Regions from separate parts of the Streptomyces sp. NPDC057617 genome, predicted to be linked through region 1. Evidence: riboswitches for the same ligand, from Rfam matches in the RefSeq annotation. Region 1 holds a riboswitch; each other region holds the start of a gene.
What was found. Region 1 has a riboswitch for cyclic di-AMP ahead of ACFU9P_RS32605 (M23 family metallopeptidase). Riboswitches for the same ligand answer to the same signal wherever they lie in the genome.
Positions count from the first base shown of each region.

Region 2: it holds a riboswitch for cyclic di-AMP, as region 1 does, so the genes downstream of both, ACFU9P_RS23570 (C40 family peptidase) here and ACFU9P_RS32605 (M23 family metallopeptidase) in region 1, are expected to answer to the same signal.
Region 3: it holds a riboswitch for cyclic di-AMP, as region 1 does, so the genes downstream of both, ACFU9P_RS03895 (peptidoglycan DD-metalloendopeptidase family protein) here and ACFU9P_RS32605 (M23 family metallopeptidase) in region 1, are expected to answer to the same signal.

Region 1 is NZ_JBHVGV010000019.1:27,599-39,438, forward strand. Features, by position in the region: gene ACFU9P_RS32560 (hypothetical protein) at 7-420, opposite strand; partial or broken gene ACFU9P_RS32565 (DUF664 domain-containing protein) at 423-667, opposite strand; partial or broken gene ACFU9P_RS32570 (TetR family transcriptional regulator C-terminal domain-containing protein) at 765-1,061, shown strand; gene ACFU9P_RS32575 (TetR/AcrR family transcriptional regulator) at 1,253-1,882, opposite strand; gene ACFU9P_RS32580 (ketopantoate reductase family protein) at 1,953-2,822, shown strand; gene ACFU9P_RS32585 (phosphotransferase) at 3,011-3,826, shown strand; gene ACFU9P_RS32590 (pyridoxamine 5'-phosphate oxidase family protein) at 3,887-4,348, opposite strand; gene trmB (tRNA (guanosine(46)-N7)-methyltransferase TrmB) at 4,784-5,551, shown strand; gene ACFU9P_RS32600 (PrsW family intramembrane metalloprotease) at 5,778-7,067, shown strand; gene ACFU9P_RS32605 (M23 family metallopeptidase) at 7,176-8,210, opposite strand; cyclic di-AMP (ydaO/yuaA leader) riboswitch at 8,222-8,376, opposite strand; gene ACFU9P_RS32610 (PP2C family protein-serine/threonine phosphatase) at 8,733-9,893, opposite strand; gene ACFU9P_RS32615 (TipAS antibiotic-recognition domain-containing protein) at 10,249-10,995, opposite strand; tRNA gene ACFU9P_RS32620 (tRNA-Met) at 11,167-11,240, opposite strand; gene ACFU9P_RS32625 (hypothetical protein) at 11,325-11,492, opposite strand; gene ACFU9P_RS32630 (HAD family hydrolase) at 11,683-11,840, shown strand, end outside.
Region 2 is NZ_JBHVGV010000009.1:309,520-317,244, reverse strand. Features, by position in the region: gene ACFU9P_RS23600 (adenosylmethionine--8-amino-7-oxononanoate transaminase) at 1-1,252, opposite strand, end outside; gene bioB (biotin synthase BioB) at 1,245-2,435, opposite strand; gene ACFU9P_RS23590 (8-amino-7-oxononanoate synthase) at 2,580-3,752, shown strand; gene ACFU9P_RS23585 (DUF397 domain-containing protein) at 3,742-4,047, opposite strand; gene ACFU9P_RS23580 (helix-turn-helix domain-containing protein) at 4,056-4,910, opposite strand; gene ACFU9P_RS23575 (ATP-binding protein) at 5,173-5,604, shown strand; gene ACFU9P_RS23570 (C40 family peptidase) at 5,787-6,260, opposite strand; cyclic di-AMP (ydaO/yuaA leader) riboswitch at 6,264-6,456, opposite strand; gene ACFU9P_RS23565 (hypothetical protein) at 6,790-7,098, opposite strand; gene ACFU9P_RS23560 (ATP-dependent Clp protease proteolytic subunit) at 7,106-7,725, opposite strand, start outside.
Region 3 is NZ_JBHVGV010000001.1:868,527-880,366, reverse strand. Features, by position in the region: gene ACFU9P_RS03900 (tyrosine-protein phosphatase) at 107-904, opposite strand; cyclic di-AMP (ydaO/yuaA leader) riboswitch at 1,333-1,526, shown strand; gene ACFU9P_RS03895 (peptidoglycan DD-metalloendopeptidase family protein) at 1,531-2,490, shown strand; gene ACFU9P_RS03890 (SGNH/GDSL hydrolase family protein) at 2,664-3,509, shown strand; gene ACFU9P_RS03885 (hypothetical protein) at 3,706-4,101, shown strand; gene ACFU9P_RS03880 (STM4011 family radical SAM protein) at 4,071-4,973, opposite strand; gene ACFU9P_RS03875 (STM4012 family radical SAM protein) at 5,045-6,469, opposite strand; gene ACFU9P_RS03870 (STM4013/SEN3800 family hydrolase) at 6,466-7,278, opposite strand; gene ACFU9P_RS03865 (STM4014 family protein) at 7,296-8,477, opposite strand; gene ACFU9P_RS03860 (STM4015 family protein) at 8,482-9,432, opposite strand; gene ACFU9P_RS03855 (hypothetical protein) at 9,593-9,931, shown strand; gene ACFU9P_RS03850 (DUF6745 domain-containing protein) at 10,024-11,034, shown strand; gene ACFU9P_RS03845 (carbohydrate kinase family protein) at 11,249-11,840, opposite strand, start outside.

The sequences.
Region 1 (11,840 bases):
CGGCCGTCAAGTCCCGCCCGGCAGGGCGGAAGGGACCCAGGTAGGCACGGCAGTCGCGCAGGTCAGGCAGGTGCCGGAGCCGCCGGCCCCTGGCGTACTCCGGCGGTCCGTCCCCGCCCGCCACCACGACGGCCACCGGGCGTTCACGGGCGGCGGCCACGAGGCCGCCGGGGTGATGCCGGCGTCGTGGCCGCCGGCCTGCCGGGACGCGCAGCCCGCGCGGACGGCGATACGGACGGCCTCCCTACCGGTCACCACACAGGGCGGACGCACGCCCTGGCTCGCCGGTTCGGCCGCCACCCGCCCGAACTCCACCCGGTACTCGCAGCTGCGCGCGGCGACGGCGACGGCGGCGGCGAGCACCGCGTACTGCACCGCCAGGAGCCTGGTCGGCGCCACCGCCACCGCCAGCAGGCACACGCCTAGTAGTACCCCTTCGCCCCGTCAAGCAGCTCCCTCACGATGTCCGCATGCCCCGCGTGCCGTCTGGTCTCATCGACGAGCTGGTCTCATCGACGAGATGGATGGGCATCCAGCGGAGGTTGGCGTTGCCGGAGCGGCAGCCGGGGTGGCGGCCGACGTCATCCAAAGAGGCCGCGGCCACGATCTCGTTGCTCCCGGCGCACTGGGCCTCGTACGACGCACACGCGCGGCCGGGAGTGCGCCCCATCGCTTCGGGGGAACCGGATGCGCACCACCGGCCGTGCTTCAGGCCCGGGTGTAGCCGCCGTCGGCGAAGAGTTCGGCGCCGGTGACGAACGACGGCCCAGCACGATCCGACGGTCGCCGGACGGTCGGCCGAGACCATGACGGCACTGCTGACCCTGCTGCGGACGGAGATCAGCGCCGCCCAGCGTCACGGCGACATCGATGGCGCTGCGGATCCGGAGCGGTTGGCGGCACTGCTGCTGACGGTGGTCCGAGGTATCGAGGCGGTAGGCAAGGCCGGCCTGGACCCGGAGACGCTGCGGGACATCGCAAACACCGCACTGGCGGTCCTGCCCATGCCCGAGGGGCAGAAACGCCTCACACCCGGGCGCAGTCCGGCCCGCGAGAACTGACTTGGTGCCATTGCTCTGGCGGGGCAGGGCATGCGCTGGCGGAGGTTCCGAAACGTTCGGCGGACCCGGGCCGGTGCGGGTGGTGACCGCGGGCTCAGGCCAGGTCTCCGGCTTGGCGAAGCGGAACTTGGGCCCGTGCCTTGGCGGTCGGCCGTTCGTTCCGGGCAGCCACCGGCGTCTGTCTTGGGTCGTCAGGTCCGGGGCGGTGGCGCGCTCATCGCTGCCGTCAGGAACGTGATCGCCCATCGCCGGGCCGCCTCGCCCGCTACCGGGGACGCGCAGCCGGGGGAGGGCTGCTGGTGGACCTGGAGGCGGTCGACGGCCGTCACGGCAAAGATCCCCCGCATCCGGAACCACAGCTCCTCCGGGGAAAGGCCGGGCAGTACGCGTGCGAAGGCTGCGAAGTAGCGTTCGCGGACCGAGTCCTCGGCCGGGCCGGTCCAGCTGCGTGCCTCCTCGGCCGGGTCGCTGAGGATCGTCACGATCAGCCGGGACGTCCGGGCGCCGCCCTCGTCGCCGGCCGGCATCTCGTCGAACAGCGGCCCCGCGAATGCCTCCACCAGTTCGCTGACCGGCGGGTCGGGGGTCCGGGCAAGCAATGTGTCGAGCCCGGCGCACTGGGCAGCGGTGATGGGCTCGACCACGCGGCGGGCGACCGCCGCCATCAGCTCCGCCTTCGAGCCGAAGTGGTAGCCGACGGCGGCCAGGTTCGCTCCGGCGAGTTTGGTGATCGCGCGGACCGAGGTGCCGCGGTACCCGTGCTCGGCGAAGAGGTGCTCGGCCGCGTCGAGGATCTGGGTGCGGGTGTCTGGGGTCGCCACACGAGGGACTCTACATATGTTTGAATGAAACGAACGTATGAATCAAACGAACGTGTGAAAGAGGACTGCCATGAAGCTGCTCGTGTACGGCGCCGGGGTCTGCGGCAGCCTGTTCGCCGCCCGCATGCACGAGGCCGGCCACGACGTCTCGCTCCTCGCCCGGGGCGAGCGCCTGACCGCCCTGCGCCGGCAGGGAGTGCAGCTCGCCGAGGAAGACGGCCCTGTCAGGCAGGTGCCGATACCGGTGACCGAGCACCCGGACGGCGGGTACGACCTGATCACCGTCTTCGTCCGCACCCACCAGGTGGATGCGGTGCTGGAATCACTCGCTGGTGTCCAAGGCGACGTGCTGTTCCTGCTCAACTGGGCAGCCGGCCCGGAGACGCTGGGTACGGTGATCGGCCACGAGCGGGTGCTGCTCGGCTTCCCCAACACTGGCGGCACGATGGACGGCGACGTGGTCCGCTACCGCAAGACCAATTTCATCACCCGCCGGGTCGCGATGCCGATCGGCGAGCCCGACGGCCGTACCACCCCGCGACTGGTACGGATCGTGGAGACGTTCCGTACCGCCGGGATCAACGCCAGGGCCGAGCCGCAGATGGACGCCTGGCTCAGGACGCACGCCGCGTTCGAGGTCCCGCTCGGCCAGGCGGTACACGCGGCGGGCGGCCCGGTAGCGCTGGCCGACGCCCCGGACGCGGTCCGCGGCATGCTCCACCTCATGCGGCAGAACCTCGCCGCGATGGAGACGCCGCCGGTACCCCGCGCGTTCGCCGCGTTGCGGGCTCTGCCGCAAGGGCTCCTTGTGGCCGTGCTCCGGCGCTTCCTGAAGAGCCCGACGGCCGTGCACAGCGGACTCAACGACCCCTCGCCTGCCACGGCGGCCGAACTCAAGCAACTGGCCGAACAACTCCGTACCCCTGCGGGATCCCGCTGAGCGACCCAGGACGGCGAAAACCTCACCACGGACACCACCGCCAGTCCCACAGTTCTCAGTCCTCGCCCCCACCTCCGCCGGCTCCACGGACGGCAACTGCCGACCTCATGACCCAGCTGAGCCACCGAGTTCGAAGCGCATTTCGGAGCCGGCCCAACGACCGCCGACCTGTCGGTAGCGTGATCGGCATGACAGCTGAGGACGAGGCGGCACACGGCGAAGCACTGGCCGGCGGCATGGTGAACGGGGGCGCGGTCTTCCGCCGCGGTTCCCTCGTCGAACGCCCGGCCCCGCCTACTGCGCGCGCCCTCCACGCCCATCTCCTCGCACTCAAAGAGCACGGCTTCGATGCGGCTCCGACCCCGGTCCGGCTCACCGCGGACGGCCGCGAACAGCTGACCTACATCCCCGGCGACGTCGCCCTGCCGCCGTTTCCCCGCTGGGTGATGACGGAGACCGCTCTCAGTTCGGTGGGAAGCCTGCTGCGTCGCCTGCACGACGCCAGCGTGGCCATCGCTGTGGACACCCGCGCCGCGTGGCCGCGGGCTCTGGCCGACCCGGAGGGAGGAACGATGCTGTGCCACAACGACGTGTGCCTGGAAAACGTCGTCTTCCGCGACGGCCGCGCCACGGCCCTGATCGATTTCGACCTGGCAGCGCCCGGACGGCCACTGTGGGATGTCGCCATGACGGCCCGCTACTGGGTCCCCATGCTCGATCCCACGTCCGCGGCCCCCCTCTACCCCGCCGGGCTGGATGTCTCGACGCGACTGCGACTCCTCGCCGACGGCTACGGCCTCTCCCCGCAGGAGCGGGCGGAACTACCCGGCATCATCGAACAGGCCACCGCATCCTGCCGGGCCTTCGTCGCCGACCGAGTGACCGGTGGCGATCCCGTCTACACACAGGCGCTGGCCGAGCGCGGTGGATGGCAACGGTGGGACCGCATCCAGGAGTGGCTTACGGCCCACCATGAGATGTTCACGACCGCGCTGCTGGACTGACCGGCCCAAAGATGGCTGTAGATCGTGATCCGGGAGAGGCGTGTCGGTGAGGGACGGCCGTTATTCCAGCCACATCCCGTCGCGCATGATGACTCTCCCGCGCAGTTCCGGCTCGCCGCGCCAAGCGCGCACAGTCTTCGGGACCACTCGTACGTACAGAAAGGAACCCTCTTCCACGCGTGGGTCCCACCCGAACTTGCCGGTGAACGCCTCCGCCGCGCCTCCGGGCACCTCCTGGTCCGGGAAGCACTCCGCCTCACCCTGGAGAAGCACCACGTCGAAGGTGTCCGGCAGCGCCAGGCGCACGCGCGGCTCCGCGCGGACGTTGCGCGCAGTCACGGAAGCGGCGCCGGTACACATCCACACCGCCCGCCCGTCCCACAAGAACCACAGCGGCACCTGGTGCGGCCCGTGATCAGGATGAGCCGTCGACACCCATACATCCCGCTCGGCAACGAGCCGCTCCAGAACATCGCGCACACGCTCCGCCGTCCGGCGACGAACGATCCCCGTGGACTCCATGAGGACCGACCCTAGCCAGCAGGCGCGAAGCGCGCCTGAGGCGCAGGACCTACTCCCCGCGACCGATGAACCCCTCAGCTCATGGCTCGGGCAGCTCATGGCTCGGGACGACCAACTTCGGTGCCCGGAGTGGCCGACGGGTGGGCCGGGCGGCGCCTCGGCGAGGGACACTGGCAGACGGGCGGGGTGTGAAGAGGCGGGGTGTGAACGGGTGCGGCGGGGGCTTCCGTGGGCGCTCCGTAGAATCGGTGCGTTGTGGGCGAACGCGAGAAGACCGGGATGACTGAGATGGCCGAGGCGACCGAGTCTGTTGAGCGAGGCATGGCCGGAGGGACCGACGGCGCCGATACGGCCAACGGCGCCGGCGGGACCAGTGGCGTCGGTACGGCCAACGGCGTCGGTGGCGGCAGTGCGGGCGGGCGGGCCGGGGACCGGATGATGAGCCGGATGTTCCCCGGCGGCACCGGGCCCGCCGCCGACCCCGCGGGCTCCCACTTCGAGCGCCGGATCCGCAGCTTCCAGCCGCGCCGCAGCCGGGTGACCCCGGGCCAGGCCGACGCGCTGCGCCGGCTGTGGGCCGTCTGGGGCCTGGACATCGACGGGCAGCGGGTGCTGAATCCGAGCGAGCTGTTCGGCGGGCTGCCGGTCGTCCTGGAGATCGGCTTCGGAATGGGCGAGGCGACCGCGCGGATGGCCGCCGACGATCCCGGCACCGGAATCCTCGCGGTCGACGTGCACACCCCCGGCCAGGGAAACCTTCTGCGGCTCGCGGAGGAGAACGGGCTGACCAATGTCCGGGTCGCCAACGGCGACGCGATCATCCTGCTCAGGGAGATGCTGCCGCCGGAGTCGCTGGACGGGCTACGCGTCTACTTCCCGGACCCCTGGCCCAAGAAGCGGCACCACAAGCGGCGGCTGATCCAGCCGGAGTTCCTCACCCTGGCGGCGGGGCGGCTGAAGCCGGGAGCCGTGCTGCACTGCGCGACCGACTGGGAACCGTACGCCGAGCAGATGCTCGCGGAACTGACGGCCCACCCCGGCTTCGAGAACACCCAGCGGGATGGCGGATACGCGCCACGGCCGGCCTTCCGGCCGCTGACCCGCTTCGAGGGCCAGGGCCTCGACAAGGGCCATGTCGTCCACGACCTGCTGTTCCGCCGCGTACGGGAACTGCCGCCCGCGGAGCCCGCGCAGCCCGCGTAACGGCGGTTGCCGAGGCCGCGGGAGTCTCGCCCGTACGCAACGCCGACCCGGCCCCCGGGCCGCGGAAGTCTCGCCGTACCGGAGCGCCCGTACGCGCCCCCGACCCCGCGTAACCGCCGGTAGCCGCACAGGCACCATCGCCGTTGTCAGTGCCGCTCGCTACTGTCATCGGGTGTCGGAACTCTCGCAGCAGCGGCTCGAACCGGGTCCGGCGATCCCTGTCCACGTGCCCTCGCAGCGGCCCGAAGGACCGGGGGCCGCCGGTCCCGAGCCTGCCCCCGGGCGTTTTCGGCCGCGCCGTGCGTTCTGGCGCCGACGGGCGGTGCGGGCGGCGGCCGTGATCACGCTGCTCGCGCTCTGCGGACTGGTGATCCTGGCGCTGGTGCGCGACCAGACCGGCACGGAAGGCTTTCTGGTCGGACTCGGGCTCGCCGTCCTGCCCGTACCGCTGCTGATGGCGGCGTTCCGCTGGCTGGACGGGGTCGATCCGGGCCCCTGGCGGAATCTCCTGTTCTCCTTCGCCTGGGGCGCCTTCGCGGCCGCGCTCGTCGCGATCATCGCCAACACCTTCGCGACCCAGTGGATAGCGACCGCCACCGCGGACCCGGCCGGCGCGCAGTCCCTCGGAGCGACGGTGATAGCCCCGGTCGTCGAGGAGAGCGCCAAGGCCGCGGCGGTCCTGCTGCTGTTCCTGTTCCGCAGGCGGGACTTCACCGGGCTGGTCGACGGGATCGTGTTCGCGGCCTTCACCGCCACCGGCTTCGCCTTCACCGAGAACATCCTGTATCTCGGCAGCGCCTTCGGCGAGGACCGGAGCATGGGGAGCGCGGGCCTGGCCTCCGTCACGGCCGCGACCTTCTTCGTACGGGTGGTGCTGTCGCCGTTCGCGCACCCGCTCTTCACCGTGCTCACGGGCATCGGCTTCGGACTGGCGGCGATGGCCCCGCGCCGCCGGCGAATACGCAGGTTCGCCCTGCCGTCGCTCGGGCTGGCGCTGGCGATGGGCCTGCACGCGCTGTGGAACGGCTCGTCGTCGCTCTTCGGCCCGTACGGCTTCTACGCGGTGTACGGGCTGTTCATGGTCCCGGTCTTCGGTCTGGTGACCTGGCTGGCGATATGGAGCAGACAGCGCGGGCTGCGGACGGTCGCGGCCGAGCTGCCCGCGTACGCCGAGGCCGGCTGGCTGCCTCCGGCCGCGCCCCAGGCGCTGTCCTCGATGCGGGCGCGCACCATGGCGCGCGATTTCGCACACCGCACGTTCGGACCGCAGGCGGCCAGAGCGGTGGTGGAGTACGAGGCGTCCGCGACGACCCTGGCGTTTCTGCGCCACCGCGCACGGCGCGGCACGGCGGGGCCGGACTTCGCGGGGCGCGAGCGTGAGCTGCTGGACCGGCTGTGGGCCCGTGGGGGTACGGCAGGGCCCGCGCTGACCTTCGCCGCGCGGGCCACAGGACGGGTACGGGTGCCGCCGCCGTACATCGACTACGACGGCTACAACCCGTACCGCCAGTACTGAACACCCTCAGCCCGCCAGAACTGAACGCCCTCACCCATGAGCGCACTGAGCGCCCTCATGGGTGAGAAGCGTCAGGACCGGTGAGGAGCGTCAGACCGGTGAGAGACGTCAGGGAGTCAGGCCCTTGTCGGCCAGCCAGCTCATCGGGTCGATGCCCGTGCCGTCCGGGGTGTGCACTTCGAGGTGCAGATGCGGCCCGGTCACATTGCCGGTCGCGCCGACCCGCCCGATGGTCTCGCCGGTGGTGACCTTCTGCCCGGCGGTGACGGTCATCGAGGACTGGTGGCAGAACCACAGCTCCGTACCGTCGTCCAGCTCCAGGATCGTGCGGTAGCCGTACGAGCCCGACCAGCCGGCCGAGGTGATCGTGCCGCTGTGCACGGCCTTGATGGGCGTGCCCGTCGGGGCGGCGAAGTCCAGTCCGGTGTGGTAGCCGGAGGACCACATGGAGCCGGACTGGCCGAAGGTGGAGGTGATCGTGTACGAGGAGGTCGGGAGGGTGAAGCTGGCGGCCAGCTTCGCGAGGCGCTCCGCCTCCGCCTTGGCCTTGGCCTCCGCCTCGGCCTTCTTCCGCGCCTCTTCGGCCTTCTTCTCGGCCTCGGTCTGCTGCTTCTTCGCCAGGGCCGCGGCCTGCTCGGCCGCCGCGCGCTCCGCGGCCGCCTTCTCGGCGGCGTCGGCCTCGTTCTGCTGCTGCTCGGCCTGCTGGAGGATCCGGGCCCGCAGGGCCTCGCCGGCGTCGGTGGCGCCCTGCTCGGCGTCCGCCGTCGTCATCCCGGCGGTGGTGAGGGGCGCGCTGGCCAGCAGGTCGGGCTCGGTGTCGGTGTCGCCGGCCAGCGATCCCATGCCCGGCAGGGAGGTGGCGTCGGGGAGGTTGTCCGTGATGGCGTCCGGCAGGGATATGGAGACCGCGGGCTTGTCCTGCGCGGTGGCCATGCCGCCCGCGCCGACCGCGGCTATGACGCCGACGCCGAGGACCGTGGAGCTACGGGCGAAGCCGTTGCGCTGCTTGCCGACGCGGTGCCTGCCGCGTACCGGCCGTACGGATTCCTCGGTCGGGTTCCACTCTCCCCAGGCCCGCTCCGGCTCGTCACCGAACGGGGAGGTTTCGAAGGGGGCGGTGGGGGCAGGCTGATTGGACGCCACTGAGGCGCACTCCTTTCCTTCCTTCTCGCCTACCGGGTTAGCTGACGGGTTCGGAGCAGGAAGGTCTCCTACGGGGGCTCTGAGCTGCACGGAGCAGCAAAGAACTCCCGATTCACCCCAATTGGTGGTTCCCCGGTTCCCTTGCGGGATTCGGCGCGTGCGCACGGTGCCATCTCTTGCGACGGCTGGGACGACCGCGCTGCGTTATCGAACGTTAATAGAGACCGGGCCCTTATTCCAAGCCGTTCCGGGTGATCATTAACAACTTCGCATCGGACACACCAGGGCACATGCACATGCAATCGGGCGAGCTGACTGCCTTTCAGTGCGCCCCGCATACCTGACGGTATGTCAAATGTTATGCGGAGTGGCACCTACCGATCACACACGGTGGCGACGCCCGCCACGGGCCCGGCCGCCCGTCACGGACCCGGTCCCGCTCGGCCGTCACAGGTACCGCTCGGCCGTCACAAGGCCGATCGGCGGGCCGTCACAAAGCCGCTCGGCCGCCACGGACCCTGGTCAGGGAACCAGTGGCATGGTCCTGCGTCGTTCCGGCTGCCCCTCCGTCGGCCGGTTCACCGCCAGCAGCGCCATGTCGTCCTGGCTCCCGCTGCCGCCCGTGTGCCGCCGTACGTCGTCGATCAGCGCCTGGAGCAGTTCGTCGGGCCCCTGGAAGATCCGCCCGTCGAGCCGCTCGCGCGGCAGGTAGAACACCCCGTGCGAATCGCGCGCCTCGGTGAGCCCGTCCGTGTAGAAGAGCAGCGTCGCCCCCGTCGGATAGATGGCCTGCTCCGCCCGGTCCGGCCAGGCACCCAGATCGCTCATCCCGAGCGGCAGCGCGGGGTCCCGGGTCTCCAGCATGCATACGGCTCCGTCCTCGCACATCAGCAGCGGATCGGGATGGCCCCGGTTGACGAGCCGTACCACTCCCCCGTCGTGCGGGATCTCCGCCAGTACGGCCGTGGTGAACCCCTCGAAGGCGTCAAGACCGCCCCGCCGGGACCCGTCGCGTCTGAGAGCGCGCTCCAGGCGCTGCGCGACCCCCTCCAGCGACGACTCCTGCTCGGCGGCCTCCCGGAACGACCCGATGACCACCGCCACCGCTTCGACCGCCTCAAGCCCCTTCCCCCGTACATCCCCGACCACCAGACGTACCCCGTACGGCGTGTCCTGTACGGCGAAGAGGTCGCCGCCGATGAACGCGCCCTCCTGCGCCGCTTCGTACCGCGCGGCGATACGGAGCCCCCCGATCCGTTCCGCGGGTCTCGGCAGCACCGCACGCTGGGCGGTCTCGGCGATGATGCGGGCGGAGGCGAGCCGCTGACCGCTGCGGCGCAGCACCCCGCTGATGTACAGCGCGAGGAGCGAGACGACCACCACGGTCAGCACCTCGCTGAGGGACTCCAGCGACATGAGCGACTTGGCGTAGATGTGCACGGCCAGTTCGGCGAGGAGTGAGGCGACGGCGACCAGCAGCGTGCCGAGCATCGGATAGAACGGGGCGGCGACGAGCGGGGCGGCCGCGTAGAGAGGGCCGGCCGTGACCCGCGTCGGGGTCAGGAAGTCGAAGACCACTCCGCCGATGATCACGAGCACCGGGAGAAAGCGGACCAGCCGCCGCCCGGTACGGACCCGTCCGGTGGGAATCGGCACGCCGTCGCCCGACACGGGACCGGCGATGTCGTCGGCACGCCGGCCACCGCCGCTCAGCCGCTCCGTGAGCTTCCGCACCTTCGCCACCAGTGGTCACCTGCCTAGGGCTACGGACGGTACCGCGCCCCACCCAGGCTGTCCGCTGCCACGTCCGGGGGCGACTCGCCGTCCGCCGAGTGGGCTAGGAAGCCGGTCGGACCGGCCCGCTTCTCAGCAGGTCAGACGGCCAGTCGGCGATACGGCCGGTCGTTCTTGCGGCCGGCCGGTCCGTGAACCGGCCGGTCGGTGAACCGGTCGGTCCGTAAACCGGTCGGCCTGTGAACCAGCCGGTCCGTGAACCGGTAGGTCCGTAAACCGGTCGGTCGTTCGTTCGTTCAGTCAGTCAGTCGGTCAGGTGGCGCTCGGCGTACACCTTCATGGCGTCCCGTACGAGCACTGCTGTCCCTTTACGGTACTTGTCATATGCGGCTGTGAAGCGTTCGTCATCCACATACATTTTCGTGACCCCGATGACATACGACTTCGTGGTCTCGACCGTCACCGAGAGCCATGCGCAGTGACGCCGGGCGATGTCCTGAGCCTCGTCGCTGTCGGGGGCGAGTCCCGCCTCCTTGGCCCGTCCCCAGTCGCGGGCGATGGTCTCGTGCCGGTCCTGGAACTCCTTCCGCTCCTGTTCGCTCAGCGAGCGCCACCAGCGGTCGCCCTTCTCGTACGCCTCCCGGCCCCATCGCTCGGTGACCTCCTGCTCGTACCGTGTGTGATCGAAGCCGTCGAGCACTTCCTCGGCCATGAGTTCCTCTCCTGTCGCGGTCTTGTGGAGAGTGGTCCGCACCGACGCGATCAGCCGCTCGATGCGCTCGCGCTCCCGCTCCAGCAGCCCGAGGTGGGCGCGCAGGGCGGCGGCCGTGTCCTGCTGGCCGTCGAGGACGCGGGCGATCGCGGGCAGGCCGAGGCCCAGCTCCCGGAGGAGCAGAATCCGCTGCAGCCTGACCAGGGCGTCCTGGTCGTAGTAGCGGTAGCCGTTGCTGCCGGTCCGGCTGGGCATCAGCAGCCCCAGGTCGCCGTAGTGCCTGAGGGTACGGCTGGTGGTCCCGGCCTTTTTCGCGATCTCCTGGATCGACCACTCCATGACATCGACGGTAGAAGTTGACGCGACGTAAAGGTCAAGCCCTGTCAGACGTAAAGGTCAAGCCCTGCGGGCGGCACGCGGCGACGACCTGCCAGCGGCGCACGACGACCTGTGGCAGCACACGGCGAAGGCCCGGATCCACTTGGAATCCGGGCCTTCAGCTCTCTTCAGTAGCGGGGACAGGATTTGAACCTGCGACCTCTGGGTTATGAGCCCAGCGAGCTACCGAGCTGCTCCACCCCGCGTCGGTAAACACAACCTTACGCCATCCGGAGCAAGATCATCACCATTGCCTGTCCAGGCCGGGCCGGGCCGGCCCCGGGGACAAGCTAGGCCGCCTCGACCACATCGGCCCGTACCGCCGCGGCCCACTCCACCAGAAGCCGCTGGTAGCGCTCCTGCTCCGCGGGCGACAGCGCGCCGCCGGCCCGGCCCCACAGGGCGCGGATCTCCGTATTGACAACGGCGGCGGACCGTACGGAACCGTCCGCGGGCACCGAGGCGGGAGCCGCATCCGTCGAAACATCGGCCGTATCCGTCGAAACATCGACTGAAGGGGACGAAGGAGACGAAGGGGCAGAGGACGAAGAAGTCGAAGGCGAACCGGACGAGGAAGCGAACATAGGAGACAGGCTACGGCCAGCCACTGACAATCGGCAGAGCGTGTCCCTTTAGCGTGGACCGGTGATCGAAACCATCGTGTTCGACGTCGGCGAGACCCTCGTACGCGACGACCGCTACTGGGCCTCCTGGGCCGACTGGCTGGGTGTCCCCCGGCACACCATCTCCGCGCTCATCGGCGCCGCGACCGTACAGAACAAGGGCGACGCCGACGCCCTCCGCCT
Region 2 (7,725 bases), on a different contig from region 1:
TCCGTGCGACATCGTCGTCCCCCGTCACATACGGGGGCATCGTGTAGACGAGATCGCGGAATGGCCGCAGCCAGACGCCCTCGCGCACCGCTGCCCGGGTCGCTGCCGCCATGTCCACCTCATGGTCGAGCTGGACGACGCCGATCGCGCCGAGCACCCGTACATCCCGTACACCCGGCAGGGACGCGGCCTCCGCCAGCCCGTCGCGCAGACCGGTCCCGATCCGTTTGACCTCCTGCTCCCAGTCCTGGCCGAGCAGCAGCTCGACCGAGGCGAGGGCGACGGCCGCGGCCAGCGGATTGCCCATGAAGGTCGGCCCGTGCGCCAGTACGGGCACCTCGCCCCGCGAGATGCCCTCGGCCACCCGCGCGGTGCAGAGCGTCGCCGCCATGGTGAGATAACCGCCGGTCAGCGCCTTGCCCAGACACATCACATCGGGGGAGACGGCTGCTTGATCCGCCGCGAAGAGCGTGCCCGTACGCCCGAAACCGGTCGCGATCTCGTCAAAGATCAGCAGCACCCCGTGTGCGTCGCACGCCTCCCGGAGCACTCGCAGATAGCGCGGGGAGTGGAAGCGCATCCCGCCCGCGCCCTGGACCACCGGCTCGACGACGACCGCCGCCAACTCGTCCGCGTGGCGCGCGATCAGCGCGCGCAGCCCGTCCGCGTAACTCTCCTCGTACTCCGCCGGCGGCGCGTCCGCGAAGATCTGCCGCGGCAGCACCCCCGACCACAGCCCGTGCATACCGCCCTCGGGGTCGCACACCGACATGGGCTGCCAGGTGTCACCGTGGTAGCCGCCCCGCCAGGTCAGCAGCCGCTGCTTCTCGGGTCGTCGCAGCGAGCGCCAGTACTGGAGGCACATCTTCACCGCGACCTCGACCGCCACCGAGCCCGAGTCGGCCAGGAACACATGGCGCAGCGGCTCGGGAGTGATGTCGACCAGCAGGGCGGCGAGCCGTACGGCGGGCTCATGGGTGAGCCCGCCGAACATCACATGGCTCATCCGGTCGAGCTGTCCGCGCGCCGCCGCGTTGAGTTCGGGGTGGTTGTAGCCGTGGACCGCGGACCACCAGGAGGCCATGCCGTCGACCAACTCGCGCTGTCCGTGGGCGGGTTGGGCGAGCCGTAGCCGTACCCCCGACGCGGACTCCACGACCAGCGGCTCCGTGCGCCCCGGCATGGGACCGTACGGATGCCAGACATGGGCCCGGTCGAGGGCCAGCAGTTCGGCGGTGGACAGGTCAGGCATTGGGCGCCAGATCCGTCCCGGCACCCCGGCGGCGTACGGCGACCAGATCCGTACGGGCACCGGACGCCGGGCCGGCACCGGACGCCGGGCCCGTGCCGGACGCGGCGGCCGTACGGTCCTCGGAGGCAAGCGGCCCTTCAGCGGCCGGGGACTCGCCGCACGGCCCGCACCCGCCGTCCGCCCGGTGCTCCGGCAACGTCGTGGTGTCCGCGCCCTCCACCTCGAAGCCCGCGTCCGCGATCATCTCCAGGTCCGCCCTGCCCTCCTGGCCCTCGCTGGTGAGATAGTCGCCGAGGAAGATCGAGTTGACGAGATGCAGCGCGAGCGGCTGCATCGAGCGCAGATGCACCTCGCGCCCGCCCGCCAGCCTGACCTCCACATCCGGGCAGACGAACCGGGTCATCGCCAGAATCCGCAGACACCGCTGCGGGGTGAGGTTCCACTCCTCGGCGAGCGGCGTCCCCTCGAACGGGATCAGGAAGTTGACCGGCACCGAGTCCGGGTCGAGCGCGCGCAGCGAGAAGACCACATCGACCAGGTCCGCGTCGCTCTCGCCCATCCCGGCGATCAGCCCGGAACAGGCCGACAGACCCGCCGACTGCGCCTGCCGCACGGTGTCCACCCGGTCGGCGTAGGTGTGGGTGGTGGTGATGTCGCCGTACGTCCCCTCGGAGGTGTTGAGGTTGTGGTTGTACGCGTCGGCCCCCGCCGCGCGCAGCCGCTCCGCCTGACCCTCCGACAGCAGCCCCAGACAGGCGCACACTTCGACGCCCTCGTTCTGCTCCTTGATCGCCTCGATGGTCTGCGAGACCCGGTCCACATCACGGTCCGTCGGCCCGCGCCCGCTCGCCACCAGACAGACCCGCTTCGCCCCGCCCGCCACTCCGGCCGCCGCCGCCTTCGACGCCTCGTCGGGCTTCAGCCAGGTGTACTTGAGGATGTCCGCCTTCGAACCGAGCCGCTGCGAGCAGTACGAGCAGTCCTCGGGGCAGAGACCGGACTTCAGGTTCACCAGATAGTTGAGCTTCACCCGCCGCCCGAACCACTGCCGCCGCACCTTCCCGGCCGCGGCCACCACTTCGAGCAGATCGTCGTCGGAGGTCGCCAGTACGGCGAGCGCTTCTTCGCGGGTCGGCAGCTCGCGCCGCAAGCCCTTCTCCACCAGCGTGTTCAGCAGGTCCATGGTGCCGATCCTGGCCTACACGAGCACCCCGAAGCCAGGGAGGAACCCGACAACACCGCCGGAACGAAGTGTGTGCATGGCCACATCCTGACCCGGTCCCCACGCGGTTAAAGTCTGTGCGCACCCTACAAAAGGACCGCATCCATGGCGCAGGATCCGTTCGACTGGACCGACGACGAGGCGCGCCGCCGCGAGCGGGCGGGCCTGGTCCGTACGCTCAGGCCGCGCCCGGCCGAGTCGGACCTGCTGGATCTGGCGAGCAACGACTATCTGGGGCTGGCCCGCCATCCGGCGGTGACCGGCGCGGCGGCTGAGGCGGCGCGCCGCTGGGGCGCGGGGTCCACCGGCTCCCGGCTGGTCACCGGCAGCACGGAGCTGCACGCCGAACTGGAGCGTGAACTCGCCGAATTCTGCGGCTTCGAGGCTGCCCTCGTCCTCTCCTCCGGCTACGCAGCCAATCTCGCCGCCCTCACAGCCCTCACCTCGCGCGGCTCCCTGCTCGTCTCCGACGCGGGCAACCACGCCTCGATCGTGGACGGCTGCCGGCTCTCGCGCGCCGAGACCGTGGTCGTGCCGCACGCGGAGCCCGAGGCCGTACGCAAGACCCTCGAAGCGCACCCGGGGCGGCGCTCGCTGGTGGTCAGCGACGCGGTGTTCTCGGTGGACGGCGACGCCGCGCCGCTCGCGGAACTGGCCGCGCTCTGCCACGGAGGGGGAGCCGCGCTGCTCATCGACGACGCGCACGGACTGGGGGTGCTCGGCGAGGGCGGCCGGGGCTCGGCGCACGCCGCGGGCATCGCGGGCGCGACGGGACTGGCCGTCACCCTGACGCTCTCCAAGTCCCTGGGCAGCCAGGGCGGCGCGGTCCTCGGTCCGGCCCGGGTCATCGAGCATCTCGTCAACGCCGCCAGGACGTTCATCTTCGACACCGGGCTCGCGCCGGCGGCCGTGGGCGGCGCGCTGGAGAGTCTGCGGCTGCTGCGCGCGGAGCCCGGCAGGGCGGACCGGGCTCGCGACGTGGCCCGGACGCTGCACCGGCGGCTGACCGGGGCGGGTCTCAGCACCGCGCCGCCGGACGCGGCGGTCGTGTCCGTACGGGCACCGTCCCCGGAGGCCGCCCTGCGGTGGGCCGCCGACTGCCGCGCCGGGGGACTCGCCGTGGGCTGTTTCCGCCCGCCGTCGGTGCCGGACGGGATCTCCAGGATCAGGCTCACCGCGCGCGCCGATCTGACGGAGGAGCAGATCGGCGCGGCGGTACGGACGGTCACGGCGACCGCACCCGAGGGCGCGGCCGGCGCCCCGCCGGTCAGTGCGTGAAGCTCTCCTCGCGCAGCGCGGAGACGAAGGACGTCCACGCGGCTGCCGAGAACGACAGATGCGGCCGGGTCACGTTCTTGGAGTCCCGTACGGCGAGGACGTCCGCGGCGGTACGGGCGGACTCGACGCAGTTGTTCGCCCCGGTGCTGCGGCTGCTGCGCCGCCAGACGGCGTCCGCGGCCAGGGGCGGCAGGGGGGACGCCGGACAGGCCGGGGAGGCCGTTGATGGGGTGGGGGATGTGCGGGGGGTGGAGGATGGAGTCTGGACAGGGGGCTGTGCGAGGTAAGCGGACATGATGCTCCCTACACGCCGTCACCGATCCCGGCGATGAGATCCAATGATTCTTCGGGCGGGAGGGCATGCGCCTGCATCGTACGGAACGCGGCGCAGTACGCCTCAAGGTCTTCTTTCCGTTCCAGATAGAGGCTATTCGTCAAATGGTCGAGAACGACCAAATCCAGATCAGCAATATGCGGGAATGAGAAGACAACGAAAGGCCCGCTGAGTCCGACATAGCCGCCCCCGGTGAACGGAAGCACCTGGAGACAGACCTGCGGCAGCGCCGCCAGCTCGGACAGCCGGCGGAGCTGACCCCGCATCACCCCGGGACCGCCCACCTCGCGCCGGAGCACCGCCTCGTCGAGTACGGCGTGCAGTTCGAGCGGCGCCGCGGAGTGCAGCACCTCCTGGCGGGCGAGCCGTACCTCCACCAGGGAGTCGACGGTCGAGGCCGGCAGGCCGTCCAGCGCGGCGCGGGTGACGGCACGCGCGTAGTCCGGCGTCTGGAGCAGTCCCGGCACCACCGAGGTCTCCAGCGTACGGGCCGAGGAGGCCTGGGACTCCAGGCTGATGAAGTCCCGGTACCGGGGCGGGATCACCCCGCCGTACGCCTTCCACCACCCCGGGCCGTTGTCCGAGATCCCCGCCAACGCGCCCAGCAGCGCCCGCAGTTGCGGATCGGCGATGCCCAGCGCGTCCAGCAGCGCCGCCAAATCCTCGTCCTTCACCCCGCTGACACCGGTCTCGATCCGGCTCACCTTCGACTGGTGCCAGCCCAGCAGCCGCGCCGTCTCGCCACTGGTGAGCCCCGCCCGCTGGCGCAGCCTGCGCAATTCCTCCCCGAGCCTGCGCCGGCGTACCGCCGGAATATGCCGCATGAGTAATTCCCTTCCCCGAACCGCTCCGGTAAGCGTCTCGTACACGCCAAGGGCGCCGCGGCGGAGAAGTTATCTTTTCGCCGCCCAAATACGGTCTCGCGTAGCAGAGTTCACCACTTTGAGCGACAGATATATGCAGATCTCGGTGGATCGGCGGTGTGAACGGCAGGATGAGTGGCACGCTGAGCACAGTCCGAGGCCGTCCGCGCAGTCATCCGCACTGCGCCGGAGTCAGGTCCGGCGGGAAAGGGACGGCGTCGCCATGGCAGACCATCAGGAAGCATCCATCACGCTGCCGAGCGATCCCGCGTCGGTACCGGCGGCCCGAAGATATGTCGCCGACCTGCTGACCGAGTGGGGTCTGCCGGGGGAGGCCGAGACGGCCGACGCGGTACGGCTGATCGTCTCGGAGCTGGCGACCAATGCCGTGCAGCATACCTTCGGTCAGTCGCCCACCTTCACGGTGGAGATCGTGCTCGACCGGGACGAACAGCTCAGGGTGGGGGTGACGGACAGTCATCCGCGCTGGCCGCAGCGGCTGCCCGCGGCCGTGCAGCAGGACAATGGGCGCGGCATGGTGATCGTCCGCTCGCTGACGGCGGAGGGCGGCGGACAGGTGACGGTGACACCGACCGCGGAGGGCGGCAAAACGGTCTGGATCGCACTGCCCTGGACGGTGCCGGTCCAGAGCTGATCCGTTCCGGGTTTCCGTACGGTCTTCCTCGTACGGTTCTGAACTCGGCGGTTCTGATCTGAACTCGACGGTTCTGAAGTCGACCGTCCTGGGTTCGAACGGTCCTGGGTTCGTACGGCATTGCGGGGGACTCCCCGGACCGGCCGGGCGCGCACCGGCCGGTCCGGGCATGTCGTGCCCGGTCAGTTCACCCGGCCGTACAGGACGCTCCGGGACCAGATGCGTTCGAGCCGTACGAGCGCACCGGTCTTCGGCGAGTGCCAGATTTTCCCGCGTCCGGCGTAGATGCCGACGTGGTAGACGTAGCCTCCCGAGTGGAAGAACACCAGGTCGCCCTTGCGCCGGTGGGAGGCCGAGATATGGCGCGTCTTGTTGTACTGCTGGTGAGCGGTGCGCGGGAGCTTCTTGCCGGCCTTCTTGAACGAGTAGAGCGTCAGGCCCGAGCAGTCGAAGCGGTGGGGCCCGGTGGCACCCCACTGATAGGGGGAACCCTCCTTGGAAGCGGCCACCCGGAGCGCTTTGGCCGCGCGTGTGGCGGCCTGGGCCTCGGGTGTGGCGCCGGGCGCCAGTATCGTGCCGCCGACCGCCGCGATCGTGAGGACCGACACGGCACCGGCCCGGGACAACAGTGACGGGACATTTGTCTGCGCATTCATCGCGCAACCCTTCGTCAGCCGCCTGTGAAGGATGACCTGTCGGGTTCGGACAGGCGAAGATGCCCGGCCGCGTCAGCGGCTTCACCCCAAGAGACGGCCTCGTAACGAACTGCGTGGCCGTCCCGTACTGCTCGGGTCCTCCACTCCTGCCGATCCACTCCTGTCGACCAGTCATCCGGAACGGCGGCAGGACTCGGCGTCCGCCCGGACCGCCCCGCCGTGGATGGCGGGGGCTTGTCGTCCCAGGGATCTTGGCGCGTAATCAGATGAATTCCGAGGAGAAACGACGCTATGTGAAGTTCGTCACGCCTGTTCCATATGGGTGGCGGAGCGGTGTGTCGTTCCGGGGCCCGGGACCGCGATGAGTGCCGTACCTGCAGGCAGTCGGGGTGTGCTTCGCGCGTCCGGCCGCCGTGCGCAACTTGACTCCCCTCGCGCGTCCCGCCGCGCCGTACGTCGTACGGGCCAAGCGTTCCCGTACGGACGCCCTCCATACGGGAACGGACGGGGGGTCATGGCGTGTCGGGGCTCATCCGGTGGCTTCGGGGGGCAGCGCCACGCGCCCGGCGCGCCGCTCGCCGTCCAGGACCCGCAGTGCGCGGGCCAGGGTCGCGCTGTGCAGCTCGGTCTCGCCCCGCATGTGCATCGCCGTCAGGGCGTCCCGCAGGGCCATGGCCTGGGCGGGCAGCGCCTGCGCCGCCCGCAGCGCGCTGTAGGTGTCTGCGCCGCGCGCCGGGTTGATCCGCCCCAGCAGATCGACGACCTGGAGGAAGCTGTCGACGAAGTCCCCCTCGGCGCGGGTCAGGGCGGGCAGCGGCGGAAGTTCCGGGGGCAGCATCGGCGCGTCACCGCCTGCCGGGAGAACCGAAGGGGTGGGCCGTGGCCAGGGACTTCTTGCGGTTCTGGACCACATGATCGACCAGACCGTACGCCTTGGCGTCGGCCGCGGTGAAGATCCGGTCCCGCTCGATGTCCTCGGCGACCTGCCGCTCGCTCCGGCCGGTGTGGCGCCCGAGCAGCGACGCGAGCAGGGCCCGCAGCCGCAGCAGCTCCTCCGCCTGGATCACCAGATCCGACGGCTGCCCCATGACCGGCTCCTCGATCGCGGGCTGCTGTACGACAACACGCGCGCCCGGCAGCGCCATCCGCTTACCGGGCGTGCCGGCCGCCAGCAGAAGGGCGGCGGTGGAGGCGGCCTGGCCGAGGCAGGTCGTCTCCACGTCGCAGGTGACGAGCTGCATCGTGTCGTAGATCGCGGACATGGCGCTGAGCGAGCCGCCCGGGGAGTTGATGTAGAGGCAGATGTCCCGGTCGGGCGCGGCGTATTCGAGATGCAGGAACTGCGCGATCACATCGTTGGCGGCGGTGTCGTCGACTGCGGTGCCGAGGAAGATGATCCGCTCGTCCAGGAGCTTGGAGTACGGATCGAGCGTGCGGAACCCGCCGGCGGTGCGCTCGGTGAACT
Region 3 (11,840 bases), on a different contig from region 1:
ACCCCCCCCCCCCCCCCACCCACCGCGGGTACGGGCGGGGCCTTGGGATTGATCCAGTCGATCCCGTCGATCCAGTGGATTCAGTCGACCCAGCTGATCCAGTGATCTAGTCGAGAAGGCGGGTGCGCAGCCGTTCACGTGTCTCGGGTGAGACTCCCAGCCCCTCGGCGAGATACGCCTCGGTGCCGCCCCAGGTCTTCTCGATCGTCTCGAAGGCCGTGGCGAGATACTCGGCGCGCGCGTCGAAGAGCGGACTGAGCAGCTCCATCACCTCGCCCGACATCCCTTCGGGGGCGTTGTCGCTGCGCCGGACCGGATACCTGCGGTGCGGGTCGTTCGACTTCAGATAGTCGGCCTCGATCGCCTCGGGCTCCACCCCGACCGCGAGCAGGGCCACCGCGATGGAGAGACCGGCCCGGTCCTTGCCCGCCGCGCAGTGCATCAGCGCGGGCATGCTGTCCTCGGCCAGGGCGTGCAGGACCCGGCTGTGCTCGGCCGTACGGTCCGTGATGATCGAACGGTACGAGCCGGTCATCCGGGCCGCGGCCCTGCCGTCCGCGAGGAGCGAGCGGAGCTGGTCGAGATCGCCGTCCCTGACCATCCGCCAGAACTCGGCGCCGTCGGCCGGGTCGGTGAGCGGGATGTTCACATTCCGTACCCCGGGCAGCTCCACATCCGCGCCGTCGAGCTTCAGATCGGCGGCATTGCGGAAGTCGAAGATCGTGTGGAGGCCCAGGGAGGCGAGAAAGGCCGCGTCGGCCGCGGTGGCGTTGGCGAGATGTCCGCTGCGGAAGAGTCTTCCCGTCCTTATCCGCCTGCCGTCCGTGGTGGGCAGCCCGCCGACATCACGGAAGTTGCGCACGCCGGCCAGCTCGGGCTCTGTCGACGGGACCTGCTGCGTCACGGCCTGCTCCTCCGTGTCCGATGCCGGCGCGGCTCGCCGGCAATGTCGACCTCTGACCCTACGACATCTGTTCCCAGGGCAATCAGTTCGACTGTCGGGATTCAGGCGGGACTATTCGGACATTGCATGCCACACTGCTCGGCCGTGAATATCGGTCAAATATTGATCTGTCCGTATTGGGTGATTCTGTATGGCCTGTCCTGTTCACGGATGAGATGGGAACCCGTCCGTGAGCAGGATCATATCCGTGACGTTCCGTGGCGGCTCTCCGTACCGGATCTCCCCGTCCGGAGCGGGAATTGGCGGCCTCGGTCCACACAGGGTGACCGGTAATGCCGGGATAAATGCGAGGAAGTTCAGAAGAAGTTCAGTCGGGGGAATAGAAATGCTTGTTCCGCTCGTCCGGCTCGCTTAAATTCACCCTCACTCCGAGTGGAACGCCGAATCCTGCCGCCGCTCGGAATTCGCATCCGACCAGCACCGCGTGGCAGGAGCGGGGGAACCAGGTAGTACGCCGCTCCGGAAACTCCGGAACGGCTCGGGGTGAAGTCGCGCACCATACGCGACCGGGCATCTCCAGTCCGAACCCGACAGCTCACCTCGCAGGCGCCGGAGAGGAATTCGCCATGCCCGCGAAGGGTAAGCACCGCCGTCCCAAGGCCAACAACCCGGTATCGCGCGGATTCATAGCCGCCGGCACCGGCGGAGCCGCCATCGCACTTCCGCTCATAGGCGCCACCGGCGCCCACGCCGCCGAGAAGGCCGCGCCCGCCGCCGCGCCCCAGGCCGCCCCCGAGCACCAGCTCTCCGCGGAGCAGTCCGCGCATTCCACCGCGAAGAAGGCCGCCGACAAGAAGTCCCGCCACAAGACGCGGATCTACACCGTGGTCGCGGGCGACTATCTGTCCAAGATCGCCACCGAACAGCATGTCCACGGCGGCTGGCGGACGCTGTACGCGGACAACCGCAAGGCCGTGGGTCCCGACCCGTCGCTGATCCACCCCGGGCTGAAGCTGACCATCAAGGCCAGGGGCGGGCACCACGCCAAGCCCGAGGCCCCGGCGAAGCCGTCCGACTCCTCCGACAGCGGTTCCTCGGACCCGTCCACCACCACGCCGGCGGACGACAATTCCGGATCGGCGCCCGCGCCCTCGGACTCGCCGGACCAGAGCAGCGGCTCCGGCTTCACCGCGCCCGTCGACGACGCCCAGATCGGCACTCCGTACCACGCGTCCGGCAGTTCCTGGGCCAGCGGCTACCACACCGGTGTGGACTTCCTCGTTCCCTCGGGCACCGAGGTGAAGGCGGTCGGCGCGGGTACGGTCGTGACGGCGGACTGGGGCGGCTCGTACGGCAACGAGGTCGTCATCCAGCACAGCGACGGTCACTACTCGCAGTACGCCCATCTGTCCTCCATCTCCGTCTCCGAGGGCGACACGGTCAGCGAGGGCCAGCAGATCGGCCTCTCCGGTGCCACCGGCAATGTCACCGGTCCGCACCTGCACTTCGAGATCCGTACCGGACCGGACTACGGTTCGGACATCGACCCGCTGGCGTACCTCCGCGACCAGGGTGTCGACATCTGAGCGGCGAAGTCGTAGCTTCTTCCTCTGCCCGGCGCTTCTGTGCCGGGCAGAGGCCGTTGGGCCGTCGGGCCTATTCCCGGTTGGCCGAAAATTGACCGATGGCATATCTCACCAGCCGTCAAGCCCTCCCTACGGTCGCGTAGGCCACATCTGCGGGTGAAAGATATGCTGCTGTGGCAGACGATTCGAGATCAAGAAGAAGAGGCGTATTCGGGTCGTACACGTCGTACACGGCGGTCGGTGACAGCTTCACGGAGGGCGTGGGCGATCCGGGACCCGACGGACGGTATGTCGGCTGGGCGGACCGGCTGGCGGTGCTGCTGGCCGACCGGCTGGCGGACGGGGCGGCGTTCTCCGGGGACGCGCCGGACACCGTGCACGGGGACTTCCGGTACGCGAATCTCGCCGTACGCGGCCGGCTCCTGGACCAGATCGTCGACGAGCAGCTCCCCCGGGCGAAGGAACTCGCCCCCGACCTGGTGACCTTCTGCGCGGGCGGCAATGACATCATCCGGCCCGGCACCGACCCGGACGATGTGGCCGAGCGCTTCGAGAGGGCCGTCGCCGATCTCACCGGGGCCGTCGGCACGGTCATGGTGACGACCGGCTTCGACACCCGGGGCGTTCCCGTACTCCGGCATCTGCGCGGCAAGATCGCCACGTACACCGCTCATGTACGGGCCATCGCCGACCGCTACGACTGTCCGGTGCTCGATCTCTGGTCCCTCAAGTCCGTCCAGGACAGGCGGGCTTGGGACGACGACCGGCTGCATCTGTCGCCCGAGGGGCACACCCGGGTCGCACTGCGTGCCGCGCAGGTGCTCGGTCTCGACGTACCCGCCGATCCGGACCAGGCGTGGCCGCCGCAGCCGCCGCGCGGCGCGTTCGAGGTGCGGCGGGACGACATCAACTGGGCACGCGAGTATCTGGTGCCCTGGATCGGACGCCGACTGCGCGGGGAGTCCTCGGGTGACCATGTGGAGGCCAAGCGTCCGGATCTGCTGCCGCTGAGGCAGTGACGGCGGAGTCAGGGGGATGACGTCGGATTTGACCCCGAGTTCCGGTTCGGAATGATTTTCACTCATCAGGATGGACCGGGCGGCGTTGGCGCATGGGCCGCTCCCGCCATGGCGATAACCGAGCCGAAGGGGCCCTCCGGCGCGGCGTCGGCCGGGGGAGAGTCCGACAACGGCGCTGTGGGTTCAGGGGGTTCCGATGGCGGACAACGGCAGTGCGAGGCTTGCGGCGGGGGCGGTCACCTTCGTCACCGCCAATGAGGATCGCGACCACGACACCGGGATCAATATTTCGGTGAGGACACCGGACGGCGTGGAGGCCGCCTCCATCTCCGTGCCGTTCGGCCAGTTCAAGGACGGGACGACGGCGGGGCCCTACCCCCTCGATGTGCTCACGGAGACCACGAAGGACGGACTCTCCAACGGGACCGCGACGGTCACCATCCATCCCAACGGGGACGACACCTGGCGGTTCGACATGCGGCTGAGGCTGCGGTTCACCGACAACACGCATCTCTCGGTCAGCGCCGAGAACATCGAGCTGAACGACGACCGGAACACCACTCAGATCTCACTCGGGGGCCCGCCGAACTGAGACCGGCCCGGGGTATGGGGGATCCGCTCCGGGGCGCTTGGGATCCGTTCCAGTACTCCGCCCGCGAAGACGTCGTACAACGGCAGTGTCTCCAGATGCACATAGCCGATATGGCAGTCGCACATCATCAGGGGGCACGGCCGGGGTGCGAGCGCCTGGCGGTACGAACCGTCGTACAGGTTGCCCAGTTCGGTACGGACGAAGTGGCAGCGCCGTACGGTCCCCTCGCCGTCCACCGAGATCACCGACTCGCCGGTGCGGCAGGGCAGTCCGGCCGAGGGATGGGGGCGGCGGCTGTACGGGAAGAGGGGGTCGAGATCCGTCCACCGGGCGGCCTCCTCGTCCGTATAGCCGTGCCCCTCGGCCGCGTTGATCCAGAGGTAGATGTGCGCGGGCAGTTCGGCGCGCAGCCTGCGGGCGAGCTCCAGATGGTCGGGGAGGCCGACGACGCCCACGCTGAACCGGACGGAACGGTCCGCCAGCTCATGGCACTTGGTGAGGAAGCGGTCGTACGGAGTCTGGCCCGGGTGGTAGGTGCACCACAGCGCCAGCTTCTCCGGGTCCGCACCGGCCAGCCAGTCGGTGCGGAAGCTGAGGTTCGTCTGGATGGCCACCCGGCGGACCTGCGGCAGATGCGACAGCTTGGTGAGGGCACGCCGGTACCAGGAGCGGACCAGCCCCTCGCCCCAGGGGGTGAACAGCACGGACAGCCGGTCGTTCCGCTGCTCCGACACCCACGCGGCGAACCGCTCCAGCGCCTCCCGGTCGGCGCGGAGCTGCTCACGGCTGTCGCGCCGCTTGGCGAACGGGCAGTACGGACAGTCGTAGTCGCAGGAGGCGAGGGGACCGCGGTAGAGGATGGTCAGGTCCATGGGGGCCTCGGGCGGCTCGGGGGCCGTCGGCCGTATGACATGCAGGGGCTTTTCGGGGTCCACGGGGCGGCTCACTTCACTTCGTACTCGGCCATCGCGGCCCGTACGGCGGGGGAGAAGAGCGCGGGGCCCAGGGCGTCCGAGTACGCGAGACCTTCCGGCGAGAGCCGCAGCAGCCCGGGGTCCGCGCCGGTGTCCAGCCAGCCGAGATCCGCGAACCTGTCCAGCTCGGCCGGGAAGTCCTCGGCGGGTGCCGTGCCGAACCGTTCGCGGTAGTCGGCCATGTCCATGCCCTGGGCCTGGAGGAGCGACTGGAGCAGATGGCGGCGCCGTGCCTCGTCCGCGTCGATCCGGCGGCCGACCTCCGCGCGGGAGAAGTCCTCCGTCGCCGTATAGGTGTCGATGATGGTCCGTATCTGGCGCATGTCGACCGCGTAGTCGAAGGAGTAGTGGAGCCCCGAGGTGTACGAACGGGCCCCGCAGCCCAGACCGATCATGCCGTCGGTCTGGCACGCGTAGTCATCGGTCCGCGGGGAGCGGTCGGCCGAAGCGCTGTTGGCCGGGGCGCTGTTGGCCCACGTGCCGTCGGCCCGGCTGCCGGAGAGGCTGTCCGGGCGGCTGAACATCCGCATGGACACCTGCTCGTACCCTTCGGCGAGCAGCAGGTCACGGCCCTGCCGGTAGAGACTCAGCCGCTGTGCGTCCCACGCGGCGTCGCCGCCCGCGCCGAGCCGGTCGAGACCGGTGAGCGGCCGTATGTAAAGGGGGTAGAGATACAGCTCCTCGGGCCGCCAGGCGAGCGCCGCGTCCAGCGATTGTCGCCAGGTCCGCTCGGTCTGGCCGTCGATGCCGTAGATCAGATCGATGTTGAGGACCGGGATCCGGGCGTCGCGGATGCGGCCGAGCGCGGCCTCGACCTCGGCGCGGCGCTGCGGGCGTACGGCGGCGCGCGCCTCCGCGTCGACGAAGCTCTGGACGCCGATGCTCAGCCGGGTGGTGCCTCGGTCGGCGAGTACGGCCAGCCGGTCGGCGGTCGCCGTCGCGGGGGAGGTCTCCACGGAGAGCGGGACGGACCGCAGATCGGCGCCCATCCGCTTCTCGGCGATGTCGCACAGCCGGTCCAGCTCCCCGGCGTCGAGGAAGGTGGGGGTGCCCCCGCCGAAGGCCGCGGCCGCGAACCGTACCGGCTCGGCGCCTCCCTGACCGGGACCGGTGAGCGCGTCGCGTACGGCGGTCGCCTGCCGGTCGAGCGCGTCGAGATAGCGGGTTGTCAGCTCGTCGGGGGCGCCGATCCGGGTGAAGAGATTGCAGAAGCCGCAGCGGACCTCGCAGAACGGTATGTGCAGATAGAGGGAGAGGGCGTCCTTGCGCTCACCGGCCCACAGCTCACGCAGAGCGGGCCGGTCGGGCAGGGGACGGTAGGCCGTCTTGTGCGGATAGGCGTAGACGTAACTCTCGTACGGGCGTGGCGCGGTGACGCCGGTGGTGCTGCTCATGGGGTGCCCCCGTGCTCCAGGAAGAAATGGGCGTACGGCACGGTCCAGACGGCCTCATGTCCCAGCCGGTGTCCGGTCCAGCCGTCGTCGCCATAGGTCGTGCCATGGTCGGAACAGACGATCGTGAAGCAGCGGCGGCGGCTGCTCGCGGCGGCGAACAGCCGACCGATGTGCCGGTCGACATATTCGAGAGCGGCGGCGTGCGAGGCCCAGGAGTCGCCCGCTTCCCGGGTGGCACCGGGCAGATGGAACCAGTTGGGCTGATGCAATGCCGACACATTGACGAAGAGGAACAGCCGTCGGTCGGGCTCCAGGCCGGCGACGACTTTCTCCGCGCGGGCGATCTGCGCTTCGAAGGACTCGGGGGAGGTCACCCCGAACTCCGGCTCCCAGTGGCTCTCCTGGAACAGCCCGGGCAGTACGGAGCCGAGTGCGCCGCGCCGATTGAAGAAGCCGACCCCGCCGACGCACACCGTGTGATAGCCGGCCGCCGCAAGGCCCGAGACCAGATCGGGGGTGTCGAAGACAAACGTCCGGTCGGCCGTGGTCTCGCTGCCCCCGAAGCGCGCCGCGAACAGGCGGGGATGGCTGCCCGGTACGGCGGGGGTGGGCAGAAACCCGGCGAAGATCGCCTGGTGCGAGGCATAGGTGAAGCTGCCGGGCGCGTGCCGCTTCTCCCAGCGCCCGCCCGGGAGATGGCGGGCGAGACGCGGGATCCGGCCCGCCGAGGCGAGTTCCCGCGCGACATCGAAGCGCAGGGTGTCGAGGGTGACGAGCAGCAGATCGTCCCGCCCCACCACCTCGTTCATATCGGGGATCGCGGCGGTCATCTCAGCCGCGTCTCAGATGTGGGCATGGTCGTTTCTCGGTCATTTCTCTCCTTGGCCGTCCGGTGTGCCGTCCGGGGTCCCGTACGGGCGGGCAAGGCGGCGAGCTGGGCCGCGTAGGTGTCCAGGCCCTCGGCGCCACGGCCCGCCAGTCCGGTGAGACCGGGCAGCAGATCGCCGAAGGCGTTGACCTCGCAGACCGCGAACCGCCGCCACCCCCGGGCGGGCAGCAGATCGACGCCGACACAGTGAGTGTCCGGGAAACAGGCCGCCGCCTCCTCGCAGACGGCGAGGGCCGAGGCCCAGCTTCCGCCCGCCGCTCGAATCGCGGCGCGGGCCGCGTCGAGATCCCCTCGCTGCCCGCCGAGATGCAGATTGGTCATGGGGGAGGCGCTCGTCCGCAGGACGGCGTGGGTGGCGCGGCCCGCGACGACCACCACCCGCAGATCCGCCGACCGGCCCTCCTGTGCCGCCTTGGGCACCCACTGCTCGATATGCAGCCCGTCGGGCGCGAGGGTGTCCACGATCGCGGCCACCTCGCGCTCGGTCGTATAACGGCGCACCCGCAGCGAGTTGAACAGCCGGCCCGCGCTGTCGCGCTCGACGGAGGTGGTGGCGCGCACCCGCCCGGGACCTGCCGTCTCGACGGCCAGGACCCCGGACGCCGACGACCCGTGGGCGAGCTTGACGAACGCCCGGCGCAGTCCCGCTCCGGCCATCAGGGACCGTATGTCGTCCCAGCCGGACACGGCCGGGGCAGCCGGGCCCGAGGTGGGCGAGACGGGGACCGGCACCCCCGCTTCGTCCAGCAGCCCATGGCAGAGCCGTTTGTCGAAGAGGACCGCCAACTCGCCCGGCGCGTCGAGCAGTTCGGCCCCGGCGGCGGAGGCGGTCCGGGCCACCTCCCGTGCGGCGGCCATGAACCGCTCGTACCAGCGCCCGCTGCCCTCGACCCTGGTGGGGTCGTCCGTACCGCGCAGGAGCAGGTCCACCTCGGGGTCCTCGCCGGGCGAGTCGATCCGTACGGTCTCCCCGGCCCCGAACTCCGCCCGGCCGCGCAGCACATCGAGCCAGGCCACCTCGCGGGCGGCTGGCAGCCCGGCGGCCCGCACGGCGTCCTGGAACAGGGACATGCGGCGGTTGCCGGGATTCCCTACGACGGCCAGGGTCAGGGGCGGCATCGGATCACTCCGAGACCGCGATGTACCGGAAGTCCGGAACGTCCTCGACCCAGTCGATGTCCCCCTGTTCGGCAACGACCTCGACGCCGGACGCGCCGAGCGTGGCGAGGACGCGCTCGCGCATCGTCTCGCCCATGTAGTTGTGCTGCAGATCGAGCTTCTTGAGATGGGTGAGCGGCTGGCCCGAGAGCAGTGCCTCGACGCCTTCGTCGCCGAGGGTGCCCATCGACAGATCGAGGACCTCAAGGCCCGCGACGACCGGGGCGCTCGCCATCGCGACGGCTATCTCGTCCTGTATCTCGCTGTTGCGCAGAGCGAGATGGCGGAGCTTGGGGAGGCGTGAACCCGCCAGGATCGGTGCCAGGTCGCCCACTTCGCTGTTCGCGCCGTAATTGTCGGCACCGAGCCAGATGTCGAGATGCTCCAGCGCCGGCAGGTCGCTCGCGCCGACGGCCCGCACCACCTCGGCGTCCAGACCGCCCGTCTCGATGATGAGCGAACGCAGCCGCTCATGGCGGAAGGGGGTGAAGCGCAGCTCCTGGCCGCCCCGGACGCCGAATTCGAGCAGCTCCGGGAAGGCGTCGAGCAGCGGGTTCACCTCGCCCTGGTTGATCCAGGAGATCTCGCACTCCTCCACGACGATGTCGCCGAGGAACAGCGCGCGCAGCGCGGGCAGCCGGTCGCGCGCCTCCACCAGGGCAGATATCACTCCCTCCGGGCCCGACTCGTACGAATCGCTCCAGGAACCCACGATCAGCGCCCTGACCTCGGTGCTGTCCACGGCCTCGGTGAAGCGGGCGAAGGCCTCCTCCCACTGCTCCGTCGAGTCGTACGCCTCGACAGCGATCCGCCAGGCCACGGAGGCCGGGGCCGGAAGCTCCGCCTTCGCGCCGGCGGAGGGGAAGTCGAACGCGGGCAGGCCGTACAGCTCCTGCAAATGGTTCGAAATGGTCATGGCGGATGCTCCAGACACCGGTGACGTAGATCGGCTGATGTGGAGCAGTTCTACCAAGCGGCACTGACAACGCCGGTCGCCGGGGCGGGATTGTCAGACCCCCCGTCTAGCGTCGTTCTCAGGTTCGGCGCACTCGGCGCCGCCGGTGGAGGGGAGAGCCATGTTCCGGCAGGGAGATGTACTGATCATGCCCGTCGCGGAGGAGTCGGTGCCGTCTCATCTCATGGACGCGGGGCGGGTGTCGGGCGAGCCGCGGGACGCGCGGGGGCGGCTGGTCCTGGCGCTCGGCGAGGTCACCGGCCATGCCCACGCGGTGACCGGACCCGGCCGGCTGATCCGTGAGCCGGGCGGCGCGGCCGGGCCGATGTATCTCCATCTCCCGGACGGCGGGCGGGTGGTGCACGAGGAGCACGCGGCGATACCGCTGCCCAAGGGGTGGTTCCGGGTGGTGCGCCAGCGGGAGTACCTGCCGGGCGCGGTGCGTGTGGTCGCGGACTGAGCGGACCGCCCGGGGCGGTGTCGGTGCCGCCGCGGATACGGGCGCGGGTGTGCGGAGCAGGGACAGGAACGACAGGGGACGGGGAATCGGACATGAGTGGAATGGACACGTGGCGGGCCGTCGCGGCGGCCACGGGGGAGACGGACCGGCCGGCGGCCGAGCGCGGGGTACGGCTCGCCTACCGCAGGGCGGGCCTCGAAGAGCCCGAGCGGATCATCTGGGCCGGATCGCCGCTGGCCGGGGCGGAGCTGGCACGGTCGCTCGACGACGCGGGGCGGTCGGTGCGCGACGAGGTGCGCACCCATCCCTGGGCCGAGGAGCGGCGCAGGCTGCACGACGCGCTGGGACCGGCGGGCTGGGCCGAGCACTGGAGCGCCACCGGCGCACAGCTCTGGGACACCGGCCGGGCGCTCGCGGAGCGGATAAGGACCGGGGTGGTGGAGGCACTCATCGGCGAGCCGGCCAAGCCCGCGGAGGCGGCCGGGATCCGTGCGGTGCTGCTCGACGCGGTGCTCGGACAGCACGACGCGGCCTGGCTCGCGGCTTTCGACGGCCGCAGTGAGCGCCTTGAGGGACTCGCCGAGGTAGCGCGGCACGCGGGCTGGTGGTGGCCGTACGAACGCGCGGTGGTGATATGCGAACGCCCCGCGGAACTTCACCGCGACGAGGCGGGCAGGCTCGACCGCGGCGACGGCCCGGCGCTGGCCTACCCGGACGGCTTCGCGCTGTACGCCTGGCGTGGAATGCCGGTTCCCGCCGGGTTCCTGAGCGAGCTGGCGTCCCTCACCCCGGAGCGGATCCGCGACGAGGCCAACGCCGAGCTGCGCCGGGTGATGCTGGAGTACTACGGCTACGACCGCTATCTGAGCGAGTCGGGGGCGCGGCCCGTCCACCGGGACGAGACGGGTGTGCTGTGGCGGATCGCGCTCGACGGGGACGAGGACATAGCGATGGTCGAGGTGGTCAACTCCACTCCGGAGCCGGACGGTACGTACCGTACGTACTGGCTGCGGGTCCCGCCCACGACCAGGACGGCGAAGCAGGGTGTCGCCTGGACGTTCGGACTCGAAGTGGGGGAGTACGAGCCGATACGCCAGACCTGAGCAGTGCCCCGGCCCGCCGGGCGGGCGGGGCGACCGGGCCGGGGCAGGAGCGGGCACGAGCGCCGGCGGGCCCCGGACTTCTCAGCCCGGAGCCCGGCGCGGCGGATCGCTCAGGCCCGGTCGGCCAGGCCAGGACCGCTCCGGGCCCGCACCGCCCGGGCCCGCACCGCCCGGGCCCGGACTGCTCAGGTCTCGACAGTCCGGGCAGGAGCGCTTACTTGCGGAGGGTCTTGAGCTTGCTGGTGTCCAGGGCCTCCGGGCCGATCAGCGCCTCGTTGCCCCCGCTCGTACAGGCGTAGGCACCCGCCACCGCGCCCATCCGGGCGCAGGCTTCGAGGTCCAGTCCGGCCAGCCGTCCGTACAGGAAACCGCAGACGTACGCGTCGCCCGCACCGTTGGAGTCCACCACCGGCGCGGGCGGGATGGTCGCGGGGACCGGGCGCGGGGTGCGGCTGCCCTGACGGGTCATCAGATACGAGCCGCCCGCGCCGGCCGTCGCGATCACCGCTTCGGCCCGGCCCTCGCGCAGGATCTCCCGCATCACCGAGGCGATCCGCTCACCGGCCCCGGCCGCGCTGAGGAACACCAGATCGGACCGGAGGGCGAACTCCCTTTGGTAGTCGCTGAGTCCGTCCCAGTCGTGCAGATCGGTCGAGGCGGGGACCCCGAGCGACTCGATGTCGTCGTAGAGAAAACGAGCGAAGTTGGTGATCGACAGATGGACATGCCGGGCTCGCCGGAGGTGGGGCAGGTAGAAGTCGCGCGGCATCCGCAGATCTGCCGGGTCCCGGCCGTCGTAGAACGAC